DNA from 3 places in the Arthrobacter sp. T2-23 genome. Region 2 is predicted to be linked to each of the others. Evidence: riboswitches for the same ligand, from Rfam matches in the RefSeq annotation. Region 2 holds a riboswitch; each other region holds the start of a gene.
What was found. Region 2 has a riboswitch for S-adenosylmethionine ahead of ACZ5Z0_RS14960 (aminotransferase class V-fold PLP-dependent enzyme). Riboswitches for the same ligand answer to the same signal wherever they lie in the genome.
Positions count from the first base shown of each region.

Region 1 (5,407 bases), 870 kb from region 2:
GCTTGAGCGCGTAACCGAGGTCCCGGATCAGGTCCTCCACCTCTTCCAGACCCACCGACAGTCGCACCACGCCGTCGCTCAGCCCGATCGCCGCCCGACCCTCCGGACCCATCGCGCGGTGCGTCGTGGTGGCCGGATGGGTGATGAGGGACTTTGAATCGCCAAGGTTGTTGGAGATGTCGATGATCCGGAGGGCGTCCAGCAGGGCGAAGGCGGCCTCCTTCGCCGTCCGCCCCGGGGACGGGGACAGCTCGAACGTCAGCACGGTGCCGCCGGCCTTCATCTGCCGTGCGGCCAGCTCGTACTGCGGGTGGGACGGCAGCAGCGGGTACTTCACCCAGCTGACGGCGGGCTGCTCCTGGAGCCAGCCGGCAAGCCTCAGTGCGGAGGCAGAGGAATGGTTCACCCGCAAGCCCATGGTCTCCAGCCCCTTGGTCAGCACCCAGGCATTGAAGGCCGAGAGCGCCGGACCGGTGTGGCGCATGAGCTGCTTGACCGGGCCGTCGATGAACTCCTTGGAGCCCAGGATCGCCCCGCCGAGCACACGGCCCTGGCCGTCGATGTGTTTGGTGCCGGAGTAGACGACCACGTCCGCGCCGAGCTCCCCGCAGCGCTGCAGCAGGGGAGTGGCGAAAACATTGTCGACGACGACCGTCGCGCCGGCGGCGTGCGCCAGCTCGCTGACGGCGGCGATGTCCACGATTTCCTGCATCGGGTTCGACGGGGACTCGAAGAAGACCGCCGTCGTGGGTTCCGACAGGGCGGCGCGCCATTGGCTAAGGTCCGGGCCGTCCACGAAGACCGTCTCCACGCCCCAGCGCGGCAGGATTTCGTTCAGGATCACGAAGCACGAGCCGAACAACGAGCGGGCCGCGACAACACGGTCCCCGGCGGCGAGCAACGCCCCGAGCGCGGTGAACACCGCGGACATGCCCGAGGCCGTGGCGAAGCACGCCTCGGTGCCTTCCAGCAGACGGAGCCGTTCCTGGAAGGTGGCCACCGAGGGGTTGCCGTAGCGGGAGTAGACGAAGCGCTCATCCTCGCCCGTGAAGGCACGCTCGGCCGCGGCGGCGGATTCGTAGACGAAGCCGGAGTTCAGGAAGATCGGCTCGGTGGTCTCCTGGAACCCGGTGCGGTCGAGGCCGCCGCGGACGGCCTGGGTATCCGGGCTCCAGCCCTGGGCGTCGGGATTGAAGCCCACTTAGTGCTTTCCGGAGTTGGTAGGGAGGCCGCGGTTCTTCCAGCCGTTGACGGTGCGGGCACCGGATGGGTCCGGGTCGCCCTCAAAGCCCTCAAGGACGTTGTAGGCGGTGAAGCCCGCCGCGGTGGCGGCGTCCGCGGCCGCCGCGGAACGCGCGCCGGAGCGGCACAGGAAGATGAGTTCGGCACCGTCGGCCGCGGGCACCTGCTGGCGCAGCTGCTCCACGAACTGCAGATTCGGGGTGCCGCCGGCAAAGGTCCACTGGATGAACAGCGGATCCCGCTGGCCGCCGGTATCCGCGGTATTTGGAACACCGATCTGGGCCCATTCGCCCTCGGTGCGGACGTCGACCAGGACGGCGCCGGCTTCAAGCCGGGCCCAGGCCTCCTGCGGGGTCAAGTCTCCGGCGTAGCTCACGCGTGGCCTTCGCCCTCGAACTCGACGGCGTCGAGCTCATCCACCGCGTTGGCGACGGCGGCGTCGGCGCTGGCGATCGCGGCCGGCAGCACGAGCGCCTGGGCAACGATCACGGTGCTGCCGTTGAACGTGGCAGAGGGGCTGCCGTGCAGGACATAGCCTTCGGCCAGCGCGGCGGACACGCGCTCGCAGAAGGCACGGTCATCGGGGCCGGTGAACAGGCGGTAGGCCAGCTTCACGTCGGCGCCGGGGGCGGCGGGGGACGGGGCTGGGGCTGTGGCGGGCACAGCGGGGGCGGACGCGTCAGGCACGACGGATCTCCTTCTTTCACGTTTGCAGCTCGAATGGGTCGATATGCCGAGTATTCACCTGAGGCACCCCGCCGCGAAAGGGAGGGTTGCCGACCGGCCAGTCAGGGCTTGGCGCCGGGTCTCATTACTCACAAAAAACGTAACACCTGCGACGCCGGCCCGCAGAGCCGCCGTCGTCATGTTAAGTAACCGGACCGGAGCCGGCCGGCCCCCGGGACTAGTCGATCGTGGCGTACAGCGCGTTGAGCTCGGCCGTGAGCTGCCGGCGCAGTTCGGGGGTACCAATTTCCTTGCCGTCGATGTGGTTCACCGGTGCGAGGAGCCGGATGCTGGAGATCAGCCACACGGCGTCGGCGTCGTAGAGGTCGTTGGGGACCAGCGGGCCGTAGCCCAGTTCCCAGCCGGCTGCCTTGGCCGCGGTGAACAGGGCGCCCTGCGAGGTCCCGGGAAGGATGCCGCTGTCCAGCTGCGGGGTGATCAGCCGGCGCACGGTGCGGCTCCCGCCCGCTCCGTCGTCGCTGGTCTCCAGGTGTGCCAGCAGGACGGTCGACGTCGGGCCCTCCAGGACCCGGCCGTCGGCGGACGTGAAGATGACATCGTCCGCGCCCTGGTGGTGGGCGTAGCGGAGTGCCGCCATGTTGACGGCGTAGGACAGGGTCTTGGCGCCCAACAGCAGCCAGGGGGCGCGTTCGCCCACCTCGCTGTCATAGCCGCGGTCCAGCAGGATCACGTCGATGCCGGTCTCGCGCTGGACGCGCCCGGCGGCCGGCGGCGGGGAGGCCTGGACCCAGCAGGTGGGGGTGGCAGCGCCCTCGACACCCCGGGTGGCCAGCAGCTTCACCACAACCTCGTCCGCCCCGTCGGCGCCGCCGCCAGCCGGGCCGGCGTGGCCGCGGAACTCGCCGATCGCGGTTTCAATCGCACGGCGCCAGGCGTCCTCCGCCGGAATATCCAGCTCCAGCGCCCGGGCGGAACCGGCCAGCCGGCTCAGGTGGGCCTGCAGCTTCCGCGGCTTTCCGCCCACCGCCAGCAGCGACTCAAAAACGCCGTCGCCGCGGGTCGCGCCCTGATCCGTGGCCATCAGCTGCGGTGCGGACGAGTCGGCGATCCGGCCGTTCTCAAAGGCGGGGTCGAGGAACACCAGCACCGTGGCGGGGGCCGGAACAGAGGCGGAGGTAGTCATGCCTTCAGCTTAGTGTGGCCCGCGGCGGGATAAGCTGTGCGGGTTGCCCGTTCCGGAACTGTTCCGCGGGTCTGGAGCTTGAGGGGTACGCCTGTGCTGTGGCCGTTTCCGCTGACCGGAATATTCCCGTCCTGGGTGATTCTGATCCTGACCGTGATTGACCTCGTCATCCGGGTGCTGGCGTTGGGAATCATTCCCGGCAACCGCCGGCCCACCACCGCGATGGCCTGGCTGCTGGGCATCTTCTTTGTGCCGGCGCTTGGCCTCGTCCTGTTCCTGCTGTTCGGCAACTTCCGGCTCTCCCGCCGCCGCCGCGCCCAGCAGGAAGCCGTGAACACCCGGGTGCGGGCCGGGACCTCGGCATTGGCCGCCGTCGAAAGCCAATATGCCGGGCCCGAGTGGGTGGCGTCCGCGGCTGAGCTCAACAAGACCCTCGGCTCGCTGCCGATGGTGGACGGCAACAGCGTCGAGCTGCTGTCCGGCTACCCGGATTCCATCAAGGCGATGGCCGCGGCCGTCCGCGAGGCCACGTCGTTCATCAACGCAGAGTTCTACATCATGAGCTCGGACCACGTCACCGACGATCTGCTGACCGCCCTGGAGGACGCTGCCGAGCGCGGCGTCGAGGTCCGGATCCTGTTCGACCACCTTGGCACGCTGCGCATCAAGGGATACCGGAAGCTGATCGCCCGGCTCGAGGCCAGCAAGATCCGCTGGCGGCCGATGCTGCCCCTCAATCCGGTGCACGGCCAGTGGCGTCGGCCGGACCTGCGCAATCACCGCAAAATCATGGTGATCGACGGCGAGGTCGCCTTCACCGGCTCGCAAAACCTGATCGAACCGTCCTACAACAACCCGAAGCACCGCAAGGTGGGCCGCGAGTGGGTCGAGCTGATGACCTGCATGCGCGGCCAGATCGTCACGACCTTGAACGTGGTCTTCGCCACCGACTGGCTGAGCGAAACCGACGAATCGCTGGAGCACCAGCTGGGGCACAGGCCCGAGTCCGCGCCCGGAAACGTGACCGCCCAGGTGGTGCCCAGCGGCCCGGGGTTCATCACCGAGAACAACCTGCGGCTGTTCAACACGCTGATCTACTCGGCGCAGCACAAGCTTTCCATTTGCAGCCCGTACTTTGTCCCGGACGACTCGCTGCTCTATGCGGTGACGACGGCGGCCCAGCGCGGCGTCGACGTCGAACTGTTCGTTTCGGAGAAGGGTGACCAGTTCTTGGTCCACCACGCCCAGCAGTCCTACTACGAGGCGCTGCTGGAAGCCGGCGTGCGGATCTACCTTTACAAGGCGCCGTTCGTGCTGCACGCCAAGCACTTCACGGTGGACAACGAGGTGGCCGTGCTGGGCTCGAGCAACATGGATATGCGCTCGTTCTCGCTGAATCTCGAGGTCTCCGTCATGCTGCTCGGCGAAGACATCGTGCAGCGGATCCGCGCCGTGGAGGACACCTACCGCGGCATTTCGCGCGAACTCAAGCTCGAGGACTGGATCAAACGGCCCATGGGCGTCAAATACGTGGACAACGTCGCACGGCTCACGGCCACCCTGCAGTAGGCCGGGACGCCGGACCCTTAGCCCCGCGGGAACTCCGCGCCGAGCGCCGAGAGGACCCCGAAGGCCTTGGTCCGGATTTCCTCGTACTCCTCCTGCGGGGAGGAATCCGCGGTGATCGCGCCGCCGACGCCGAGGCTCACGGTGGTGCTGTCCGTGCCGGCGGCGGCCACCAGGGTCCGGATAGCCACCGCGAGGTCCGTGGCGCCGCTGAGCGAGAAGTAGCCGATCGCCCCGGAGTAGACCCCCCGCGGCGCGGCCTCGAGCCGGTCCAGGATCGCCATGGTGCTGACCTTCGGCGCCCCGGTCATGGAGCCGGCCGGGAAGCAGGCCGCCACGGCCTCGGCCCGCGGCATTCCGGGCCGGAGCCGCGCGTCGATGGTGCTGACCATCTGGTGCACCGTGGCGTAGCTTTCGATCGCGCACAGCCGGCTGACCGAGACGGACCCGGGCACCGCGAAGTGGCTGAGGTCGTTGCGCAGCAAGTCCACGATCATGATGTTCTCGGCCCGGTCCTTGGGCGAGGATTCCAGTTCGCGGCGCAATCCCTCGTCCCGGGCGGCGTCGTCGGACCGGCGCCGGGTGCCCTTGATCGGCTCGGCCCGCATGGCGCCGTCGGCGGAGATCCGCAGGAAGCGCTCCGGCGAGGTGCTGGCCACGGTGAGGCCCGACAGTCGCAGGAAGCTGGCGAAGGGTGCCGGATTGCGGCGCCGGAGGGCCAGGTACGCC
Region 1 is NZ_AP027917.1:2,336,448-2,341,854, forward strand. Features, by position in the region: gene ACZ5Z0_RS10785 (O-succinylhomoserine sulfhydrylase) at 1-1,201, opposite strand, end outside; gene ACZ5Z0_RS10790 (rhodanese-like domain-containing protein) at 1,202-1,618, opposite strand; gene ACZ5Z0_RS10795 (DUF1737 domain-containing protein) at 1,615-1,905, opposite strand; SAM riboswitch class IV at 1,943-2,058, opposite strand; gene ACZ5Z0_RS10800 (aminodeoxychorismate lyase) at 2,147-3,112, opposite strand; gene cls (cardiolipin synthase) at 3,206-4,681, shown strand; gene pabB (aminodeoxychorismate synthase component I) at 4,699-5,407, opposite strand, start outside.
Region 1: linked by a shared signal. The riboswitch ahead of ACZ5Z0_RS10795 (DUF1737 domain-containing protein) and the one ahead of ACZ5Z0_RS14960 (aminotransferase class V-fold PLP-dependent enzyme) in region 2 are both predicted to bind S-adenosylmethionine.

Region 2 (5,407 bases):
GGCCGGTGTGGCCGTCGTCGAGTTCGCTCATCCGGTGGGCCGGGGGCATCAGGACCGAGCCGTCCGCGGCGGGAATCGGGTCGCCGTGCGGATCCCGGACCGGGTTCCCCAGCTTTGCCGCCATCCGCTCGATGAAGGTGTCGGAAACGGCATGTTCGAGCAGCTCGGCCTCGTCGTGCACCTCGTCCCAGCGGTAGCCGAGCTCCTGGACCAGGAAGGTCTCGATCAGCCGGTGCCTGCGGACCATCGAGAGGGCAAGCCGGACGCCGTCATCGGTCAAGGTGACCGCACCGTAGGGCTTGTGGTCCACCAGGCCCTGGTCCTTAAGCTTGCGGACCATCTCGGAGACCGAGGAATTCGCGACGCCGAGGCGCTGGGCAAGCTGCGTGGAGGTGATGGGCTTGTCCTGCCACTCCGTGAAGGAGTAGATGACCTTGACGTAGTCCTCGATCGAGGAGGAGGGCGGACTGGTCTTCACAGCCCCCAGCCTACCGTCCGGCGGCGCCGGAAAAGGTGAGCCACAGCAGGACCAGGTTCAGCGCCACCACCAGGACCACACTGACGATCGCGGCAACGCGCAGGACGATCCCGTCCGCAAACTCTCCCATCAGGGGCCTGCTGCTGGTCAGCACCACGAGCGGGACCAGGACGAACGGGATTCCGAAGCTGAGCACCACCTGGCTGAGCACCAGGCCCCAGGTGGGGTCGAAACCGACGCTCAGCAGCACCACGGCCGGGATCAGGGTGAGCACCCGGCGCGTCATCAGCGGGATCCGGATCTTGAGCAGGCCCTGCATGATGGAGCCGCCGGCGTAGCAGCCCACCGAGGTGGAGGCCAGTCCGGAGGCGAGCAGTCCGACGGCGAAGACCACGCCGACCACCGGGCCGAGGTTGGCGGTGATCGCGGCGTGCGCGCCCTCGATGGTGTCCGTTCCCTCCTCGCCGCCCAGGGTGGAGGCGGCCAGCAGCAGCATGCCGACGTTGACAATCCCGGCGACGGCCAGCGCCGCGGCCACGTCCCAGCGGGTGGCCCTGACCAGCCGCGCGACGGCGTGCGCCGGGACATGGAGGTGCGGGTTGGGGCGGTGCCGGTCCCTGGACAGCGCAGAGTGCACATAGATGGCGTGCGGCATCACGGTGGCGCCGAGCATGCTCGCGGCCAGCAGCACGGTGTCAGGGCCCTGGAAGCCGGGCACCAGCCCGGCCAGGACACCGCCGGCGTCGGGCGGGCTGATGAAGAGGCCGGCCAGGAACCCCACGGTGATGATGCCCAGCAGGAAGATGATGATGAACTCAAAGGGCCGCTGCCGGTTGCGGCTCTGCACGGCGAGCAGGGCCATCGAAATGCCGCCCACAATCACCGCTCCCAAAGGGAGCGGGAAGCCGAAGAGCAAATACAGGGCGATCGCACCGCCCACCACTTCGGCCAGGTCGGTGGCAGCGGCCACGATTTCGGCCTGCACCCAGAAGGCGCGGCGCCAGGCCGGCCGGAGCCGTTCGCCGAGGATTTCCGGCAGGCTCTTGCCCGTGACGATGCCGAGTTTGGCGGACTGGTACTGGACCAGCACGGCCATGACATTGGCGACGACGAGGACCCAGACCAGCAGGTAGCCGTACTGCGCGCCGGCCGTGAGGTTGGCGGCCACGTTGCCGGGATCCACGTAGGCGATCGCTGCCACGAACGCCGGGCCCAGCAGTCCGAGCAGGGCGCGGCGGCCGCCACGGCCCTTGCGCGCGGGCGGCGGACCCCCGGGGCGGGGTTTGGGTCCGGTGACGTCCAGCACTGCGCGCTCCCTCGAAGTTCCATCTGCCTGAACTTAAAAATTAGGCATACCGAAATCATAGGCGGGGCCGGTCGGCGGGGCAATGCGGCGTCAGGCCTTGGTGGCGCGCCAGCTTTGCGTCAGGTACGGAAGCGGCAGGACCTCATTGCCGGTGTGACCGAGGTGTTCGTGCAGGTACCAGTCGAGGTTGCCGAGCACCTTGGCGCGGGTGGCTTCGCCGGCCCGCAAGTAGTAGCTGCGGGACTTGGCCAGTTCCATGAGGTCCTGCGTGGTCACGGGATCCTCCCATCGGGTGAGGTGGCTCTGCAGCCCGGTGAACTCGGGACCCAGCGGCGGTGTGAAGTGGGGCTTGTGGACGTCCCCGGCGTGCATGATCCGTGACAGCCGGTGCACCCAGGGCACGGAGGTGTCCAGCTGGTTCCAGATCAGCCCCAGCACGCCGTGCGGACGCAGGATCCGTGCCACCTCGGTGCTGGCCAGCAGGGGATCGCACCAGTGCCAGGCCTGCGCCACCGTGACCAGGTCAAAGGCCTCCGGCGCCAGGGACGTGTGTTCTGCGGTCCCCTCGACGGCGGTCACACCCGGCAGGGCCCGGCGCAACTGCTCGAGCATGTCCGGGGAGGGGTCCACGGCCATGGTCCGGAGCCCCCTTTCGACCAGCAGTGCGGTGAACTTGCCGGTGCCGGCGCCCAGGTCTGCGGCGTCGCGGGCCCCGGCGGGGATCAGCCAGTCGGCGGAGTCGGCGGGGTAGCCGGGCCGGACCCGGTCGTAGTGCTCGCCGCCGTCCTGGAAGCTCTGGCCGAGCTCCTGCCGGCGTTCGTGCTGGAGTTTGGGTCCCCCGTGCAGTTTGGGGCCGCCGCGTGCCACGTGCGATCTCCTTCGGGCTCTGGTGGGTACCTACCGAATTTACCGCACGCAGCCGGCGGGGGCGTCCCTGCCGGCCCTCGATGCCGACCCGGTCGCTAGTCCGGGGTGCAGGGGGCGGCCCCCGCGGTGCCCGGCGTGTTCGGCGCCCAGTGCGGGTAGCTGCGGGTGTCGTTGGCCGGGACCCAGCGGCCGGCGTCCACGACGTAGTCCCAGCCCAGGCCGTTGCGCCGCAGTTCCTGGAGGCCGGCGAGCAGCCGCTGCGCGTCTTCAATCCGGGACCCGAGGCCGAAGCTTGCGCGGAGCGAGCCGGCGGGCAGGCCGAGCCGCTTCAGCAACGGGTGCGCGCAGAACCGGCCGTCGCGCAGGCCAATGCCGTGTTCCGCGGACAGGTATGCGGCGACCAGGCCTGCGTCGTAGCCGGCGACAGAGAAGTTCACGACGCCGATCGTGCCGGGGCCCTCCCCCTGGTCGGTGTCCTCGAAGATGTGGTGGACACTCACGCCGTCGATCCGCCGGAGCCCCTCGACCAGGAAGGAACGGATGGCGTCCTCGTGGGCATGCCACTGCCGCTCGTCGAGGGCCTCGATGACCTGGGTGGCGCGGGCCAGCGCGGCGGCGCCCAGGACGTTGGGGGAGCCGCCCTCGTGCCGTGCCGGGCCGGTAGTCCAGCTGACAGTGTCGAGCCGGGCGTCCCGCACGGCGCCGCCGCCGGCGAGGTGGGGTGTGCCGGCGTCGAGCCAGTCCGGGCGGCCGACCAGGACCCCGGCGCCGAACGGGGCGTAAAGCTTATGCCCCGAGAAGGCGAGGTAGTCGACGTCGTCCGCGGCGATGTCGATGCGGCGGTGCGGGGCGAGCTGGGCGGCGTCGACGGCGATCCGGGCGCCGAATTCGTGCGCGAGGGAGGCGAGTTCGCGGATCGGCAGGATTTCGCCGGTGACATTGGACGCGCCGGTGACGGCGAGCAGGCTCACGCCGCCGTGGGCGAGTTCCGTCCGGAGCTGCGCCAGGGTCCCGGCCAGGGTGCGGGCGGCGACGACGCTCCGGTGCGGGACGTTCTGCCAGGGCAACAGGTTCGCGTGATGTTCGATGTCGAGGTAGAGCACTTCGCCGGTGTGCCGGCCGTCGGCGACGGGCAGGCAGCCGGCCAGCAGGTTCAGCGAGTCGGTGGTGTTCCGGGTGAAGATCACGGAGTCATCCGGGCGCCCGCCGACGAAGCCGCGGACGATGTTCCGGGCGTTTTCGTACACCGAAGTGCTGAGCTGGGAGGCGTAGCCTGCGCCGCGGTGGACGCTGGCGTAGTACGGCAGGATCTCGTTCAGGTAGGCGGAGACCACGGACAGGGCCGGGGCGGAGGCACCGTAGTCCAGGTTGGCGTAGCGGACGTGGCCGCCCTGGATCAGTGGGGCTTGGATTTCGGCGCCGGAGACCGCGGACAGTGGCCGGCGGGCAGCAACGGCGGGACGGGCAGGAATAGTGGCAGTCGTCATGGGACCTCACTCGAAAAGGACCCCACGTACCGGGGATCCGCGCTTGCCGGGTCCGTTCCGGACCGGCCAGGTCGTCACCCGGGGCACCCCACCGCGAATGGAGGGTTGCCGGCCAGCAAACCGGGGTTTTGCGCTGGCACTCGTGACCTGTTTCGAGCGTAGGCCATGGCCGCTGCCGCAGAAAAGGAGCGGCAGGAATGTGAAGCGTTTTGTTACGGGATGCGCCCGGGAGCCGCCCGGGAGCCGCCGGAATGCCCTAGAGCAGGTCGTCGAGATCCGGGTTGAGGCGCTTGAGGACTTCTGAGTGCAGGATCGAGTTGGTGGCCAGGGCGTTGCCGCCGAAGGGGCCGTCCTCGCCCTCGAGCGAAGTGAAGCGGCCGCCGGCTTCCGTGACGATCGGGACCAGCGCGGCCATGTCGTAGAGGTTGAGTTCTGGCTCGCAGGCGATGTCGACGGCGCCTTCTGCCACGAGGCAGTAGGACCAGAAGTCGCCGTAGGCACGGGTACGCCAGACTTCCTCGGTGAGGCCGAGGAACTCGTCGAGGTTGCCGCGCTGCTTCCAGCCGCCCAGGCTCGAGTAGGACAGCGAGGCGTCCGAGAGCTGGGAGACGTTGGAGACCTTCAGCCGGGTGGCGGCCGCCAGGGACCGGCCCGTGTACGCACCGGCGCCCTTGGCGGCCCACCAGCGCTTGCCCAGCGCGGGGGCGCTGACAACGCCGACAACGGGCTCGCCTTCGTCGACGAGGGCGATCAGGGTGGCCCAGACGGGGACGCCGCGGACGAAGTTCTTGGTGCCGTCGATCGGGTCGATGATCCAGCGGCGCGAGCCGTGGCCCGTGCTGCCGAATTCCTCGCCGAGAACCGCGTCGCGCGGGCGGGAACGGGACAGCTGCCCCCGAATGGCTTCCTCGGCGGCTTTGTCGGCGTCGGTGACGGGGGTAAGGTCCGGCTTCGTCTCGACCCGAAGGTCGAGCGCCTTGAAGCGGCTCATGGTCTGGGAATCTACGGAATCTGCCAGTACATGGGCAAGGCGCAGGTCATCGTTGTAGCTCGAAGCGGGTTGGCTCATAGTTCCAAACTACCGTCAAAAGCCGCCGTAGACCGGGAGGCCACGTCGCTGCCTGCTGAGGAGACCCTGCGAGGAGACCCTGCTAGGAGACGCTGCTAGGAGACGCTGCCGAGTTCTTTGGTTTCCTGCGCTTCAAGCCGGGGGTCGGTGCCGAGCAGCCGGCGCAGCGAGGCGAGCCGCGCAGGACCGGACGCCCCCGC
Region 2 is NZ_AP027917.1:3,201,809-3,207,215, forward strand. Features, by position in the region: gene ACZ5Z0_RS14945 (metal-dependent transcriptional regulator) at 1-478, opposite strand, end outside; gene ACZ5Z0_RS14950 (Nramp family divalent metal transporter) at 489-1,784, opposite strand; gene ACZ5Z0_RS14955 (class I SAM-dependent methyltransferase) at 1,875-2,651, opposite strand; gene ACZ5Z0_RS14960 (aminotransferase class V-fold PLP-dependent enzyme) at 2,747-4,138, opposite strand; SAM riboswitch class IV at 4,173-4,286, opposite strand; gene hisN (histidinol-phosphatase) at 4,395-5,207, opposite strand; gene rsgA (ribosome small subunit-dependent GTPase A) at 5,303-5,407, opposite strand, start outside.

Region 3 (5,407 bases), 1.3 Mb from region 2:
CGGACCGGCAGGTCTGGAGAACCTCGTCGGCCGGCAAACCTCTAACGACTGCCTCCGCCAGCAGGGTCCGGGCTCTTGCGGTCCACTCCGCGGGGAAGGGAGGGGCCGCGACCGTCGTCGTCACCACCGCGCCTGTCTTGCGGTTGAGCCGGATCAGGCCCTGCTGACGAAGGAGGTCATAGGCCTTGTTCACGGTGTGGAAGTTGATCCCGAAATCCGCGGCGAGCGTCCTGGTGGCCGGCAGCGAACTGCCCTCGGTCAGCACGCCACCGGCAATCGCCTCAACGATCTGGTCACGCAGCTGCTGGTAGATCGGCACCTCACCGGACAGGTCGATGTTGAGGATCATGCCTTCCTACCTCCCGTCTTGTTCTATAAGTTATAGAACAAATGGCGAATCGGTGACAACAGGCTTTTGGACTTGGGACTGAACTCCGGGTGCAGCGCAAGGGCCGGACAGCCATGACTTGGCTGCCCGGCCCCTGGGACTGGCGGATTGATTCGTTAGGCAGCCGGCGCCGCTGCGGCCTTCTTCCCGAGGGCTTGGGCAACTTTCTGGATCCGGGTACCGTATCCGCCATTCAACGCGGTCTCCTTGATCTTGTTGGCCTGGGTGTCCAGATCGGCCGGCGCAGCCCCCTTGAGGGTCTTCAGGTCTGCCTGCAGGTTGGCCGGAAGCTTGGCGAAGAGCTTCGGGTGGCTGATGACCTGGTCAGCGATCTTCTGCAGCCCTGCCCCCGGGTTGGCCGAGGTGAAGACCGTCCGCAGTTCCTGGCGCAGACCGGCGGCCTCGGTCGCGGTCTTCACCAGCTGCTCGGCGCGCTTCTGGACCTCAACGCCGTAGCCGCCCGACAGGGCCGTGGTCTTGATCTTGTAGGCGTCCTGCACGCGTTCAGCCGGAGCGGCGTCCTTGAGCGCCTTCACGTCGGTCTGCAGCGCCGGGGGGAGTTTGGCGAAATGCTTCGGGTGGTTCACCAAGGCTGCCGCTGCCTTCGCGGCCCGGTCCCCGACTGCCTGCGGACTGTCCGCGTTGAGCTGCAGGAATGCCCCGAGCCCGCGCACACCTGCATGAGCGCCTGTCTTGGCTCCGGCAGGCGCACCCGCCGTCGAGGTCGCCGCCGGGTGCGGGGAAGAGGGGGACGCAGAGGCGGCACCGACACCCACGGCGGCCATGGCGCCAGCGGCCAGAACCGCTGCTGCTCCCACACCTAAACGAGTCTTCAATGATGGAGTTGTCGGCATTGCTACCTGGTCCCTTCCGCTGGAATTTAATGACCGGTTCGGCCTGCCCGGCCCAAGTGTGGTTCCACTCTAGAAGCCGACGCTGGGCAGAAGCTGAATATCGGCCCAGAAACGCGACTCGCCGGGCAGGCACCACGACAGCAGCCCCCGTCCCCGCAGTGGGGGGACGGGGGCTGCCTATTGCTGAACTTGTGCGACTGCCTGCCGGTTACCGCTTGCCTGCGGCGAGCAGGTCGGCAGTGCCCTGGGCGTCGGCGGCGTCGACGTCGTGGAGCGAGATGCCGCGGGTTTCCTTCAGGAAGAACACGGCGACGGCCGTGATGGCGCAGGCGATCAGCAGGTAGATGGCCACCGGAACGGAGGACTTGTACTGGCCCAGCAGCGCAACGGCGATGATCGGCGCCAGCGAACCGGCCACGATCGAGGTCACCTGGTAGCCGAGAGAGACGCCGGAGTAGCGCATCCGGGTCGGGAACATCTCGGCCATGATGGCCGGCTGTCCGGCGTACATCAGGGCGTGGAACAGCAGGCCGATGATGACCGAAGCCAGGATGATGAAGTCATTTCCGGTGTCCATCATCGGGAAGGCGAAGAAGCCCCAGGTGGCACCCAGAACGGCGCCGGCCATGTAGACGGGCTTCCGGCCGAACCGGTCCGAGAGACGACCGACCACCGGAACCACGGCGAAGTGGATAGCGTGCGCCACGAGCAGCAGGAGCAGGATCTTGGCGGTGTCGGCGTGGACGACGGTCTTCAGGTAGGTGATCGAGAAGGTGACCACGAGGTAGTACAGGATGTTCTCCGCGAAGCGCAGGCCCATGGCGGTGAAGACGCCGCGGGGGTAGCGGCGGAAGACCTCCGCGACGCCGTAACCCTTGTGGCCCGCCTCAACTTCCTTGCGCGCCTCGAGGAAGATCGGGGCGTCGCTGACCTTGGTGCGGATGTAGTAGCCGATCAGGACGATCACGGCGGACAGCCAGAAGGCGACGCGCCAGCCCCAGCCCAGGAAGTCCGCGGAGGACAGCACCGAGGAGAGGATGAACAGCACGGCGGTGGCGAAGAGGTTGCCCAGCGGAACTGCGGACTGCGGCCAGCTGGCCCAGAAACCGCGGGACTTGCTGGGGCTGTGCTCGGCGACGAGCAGGACGGCGCCGCCCCATTCACCGCCGACGGCGAAGCCCTGGGCGAAGCGCAGGAAGACCAGCAGGGCCGGAGCCCAGTAGCCGATCTGCGCGAAGGTCGGGAGGCAGCCCATCAAGAAGGTGGAGACGCCAACCAGGATGATGCTGAGCTGCAGCAGCTGCTTGCGGCCGAACTTGTCGCCGAAGTGGCCGAAGACGATGCCGCCGATCGGGCGGGCCACGAAGCCCACCGCGTAGGTGAGGAACGCCGCGAGGATGCCGTCCAGCTCGGTCTGGGAATTGGGGAAGAAGGCCTTCCCGAAGACCAAGGTGGCGGCGGAAGCGTAGAGGAAAAATTCGTACCACTCCACCACGGTGCCGGCCATGGAGGCCGCCACTACCTTCTTAAGACCGGACGCCTTGACGTCGGTCTCGTCTGCGCGCCTTGCGGCGGCGTTTTCCGTGCTCATGAGAACTCCTTCGGTGTCGCCTTCGACACCCTGTGGACCATTAAGGTTGACAACGCGTGTGTGAGTTGGGACACACGGCGTCATTCTCCACGAGTATGGACGTCCCGCGGCGCAGGCTCAACGACTAATCGCGCAGAGCGCGTCTGCAAAAATGCACAAAGCGCGGTCGCGGCTAGGCGAAGAAGTAGCCCCGGAGCTGCTCGCTAAGCTGGCCGATTTCGGTGAGGAAACCGTCGTGGCCGATCGGGGCCTCGATGACGTGGACCGGCACCTCCCCCGGCAGGGCGTCGGCGAGGGCATGGGACTGGGCGGGGAAGTACAGCCGGTCCGAGTCCACGGCCGCGACGAAAAACTCCGCCGTTGCCCGCGAAACGGCCTGCTCAAGGCTGCCGCGGCCGCGGGCGACGTCGTGGCTCATCAACGCCTCGGTGATCGCGATGTAGCTGTTGGCATCGAAGCGGCGGACCAGTTTATTGCCCTGATGGTCGAGGTAGCTCTCCACCTGGTAGCGGCCCCGTCCGGCCAGCGACCCTGCTTCCAGCGGGGCCTCGGCCGCCTGCGCGTTCCGTCCGAAGCGGCCGTCCAGCTCGGCGGCGGAGCGGTAGGTGATGTGCGCGATCCTGCGGGCCAGGGCCAGTCCGGCGTCCGGCTCCGGGCCGCCGTAGTAGTCGCCCCCGTTGAAGTTTGGGTCCTGGCGGATGGCGAGCGTCTGGGCCTGGGCAAAGGCGATCTGCTCCGCGGTGCTGCTGGCACCCACGGAGATGACGGCGCAACGCCGGACTCGGTCCGGGTAGCTGACTGCCCATTCCAGGGCGCGCGCTCCGCCGAGTGAGCCGCCGAGCACTGCGTACCAGCTGGCGATCCCCAGGGCATCGGCGAGACGGGCTTCGGCGGCGGTGCTGTCCCGGAGTGTCACCAGCGGGAAGCGCGAGCCCCACGGCCTGCCGTCCGGGCCGGGCGTCGAGGGCCCGGTGGAACCGTAGCAGCCGCCGAGGATGTTGATGGAGACGACGAAATACTTGTCAGTGTCCACCGGAGCACCGGGGCCGGCCAGCTGCTCCCACCACCCGGGCTCCTCGCCGGCGCCCCGGGTGACGTGGGTGTCTCCCGTGAGGGCATGTTCGATCAGCACCGCATTGGAGGCGTCCGCGTTGAGGGTTCCCCAGGTCTCGTAGGCGAGGGTGACCTCCGGCAGGGTGGCACCGGACTCCAGCGCCAGTGAACCGATCGGCAGGTACTGAACCGTCCCGTCGGGGACAGTGGAAAGCTTGTTTTCGGGAACTCCCGTACGGGAGACGGCAATCGTCATGTGTGGACCTAACCTCGCGCTTGCCCGCCGCCAGCTGACCGGCAGGCCAGGTCTTCACCCGGGGCACCCCGCCGCGGAAGGAGGGTTGCCGGCCAGCAAGCCGGGGCTGTCACTGGCACTCATGACCTGCGTCGATTCTACGAAACCCGTCGGCGCATTGGCGAAGATTGTGACTTCCATGTGACAGCCGGGCCCCTAATCCCCACGGCGCCGTGTGGACCTCAGGCGTCCTTGGCCGCCCGGAAACCGGCGTCGAGGTCGGCGATGATGTCGTCGATGTGTTCAAGTCCCACCGACAGCCGCACCAGTCCGGGATTGACGCCGGCCACCGCCTGCTGTTCCGGCGAGAGCTGGCTGTGGGTGGTCGACGCCGGGTGGATCACCAGCGAGCGCACGTCACCGATGTTCGCCACGTGCGAGTGCAGTTCGAGGGCGTCGACGAAGCGCTTGCCGGCCTCCGCTCCCCCGGCGAGGTTAAAGGAAACGACGGCGCCGGTCCCCTTCGGACCGTACTTGCGGCCGCGCTCGTACCACGGGCTGGACGGCAGCCCCGCGTAGGCGACGGATTCGACGTCGTCCCTGGCTTCCAGCCATTCGGCCACCTTGACGGCGTTGGCGACGTGCCGCTCCACCCGCAGGCTCAGCGTCTCGATGCCCTGGGCGATGAGGAAGGCGTTGAACGGGGACACGGCGGAGCCGAGGTCGCGCAGCAGCTGGACCCGGGCTTTGAGGATGAAGGACAGGTTTGCCCCCAGCGCCCCGTCCGTCCCGAGGTCCCGGGCATAGACCAGGCCGTTGTAGGTGGGATCCGGGGTGTTGAAGCCGGGGAAGCGCTCCGGGTCCTTGCCGAAGTCGAAGTTGCCGGAATCCACAATCACGCCGGCGATCGCGGCGCCGTGGCCGCCCAGGTATTTGGTGGCCGAGTGGACCACGATGTCGGCGCCCCACTCGATCGGCCGGATCAGGTACGGGGTCGAGAGGGTGTTGTCCACGATCAGTGGCACCCCGGCCCGGTGCGCCACGTCCGCGACGCCCTCGATGTCCAGCACGTCCTGGCGGGGGTTGGAGACCACCTCGCCGAAGAAGAGTTTGGTGTTCGGCTGCACGGCGTCGCGCCACTGCCGCAGGTTGTCCGGGTCTTCCACGAATGTCACGGAGATGCCGAACTTCTTTAGTGTGTGGGCCAGCAGGTTGTAGGTGCCGCCGTACAGGCTGGGGCTGGCGACGACGTGGTCTCCGGCCTCGGCGATGTTCAGGATCGCGAA
Region 3 is NZ_AP027917.1:942,030-947,436, forward strand. Features, by position in the region: gene ACZ5Z0_RS04395 (GntR family transcriptional regulator) at 1-349, opposite strand, end outside; gene ACZ5Z0_RS04400 (hypothetical protein) at 505-1,206, opposite strand; gene ACZ5Z0_RS04405 (MFS transporter) at 1,451-2,833, opposite strand; gene metX (homoserine O-acetyltransferase MetX) at 3,006-4,142, opposite strand; SAM riboswitch class IV at 4,154-4,269, opposite strand; gene ACZ5Z0_RS04415 (bifunctional o-acetylhomoserine/o-acetylserine sulfhydrylase) at 4,364-5,407, opposite strand, start outside.
Region 3: linked by a shared signal. The riboswitch ahead of metX (homoserine O-acetyltransferase MetX) and the one ahead of ACZ5Z0_RS14960 (aminotransferase class V-fold PLP-dependent enzyme) in region 2 are both predicted to bind S-adenosylmethionine.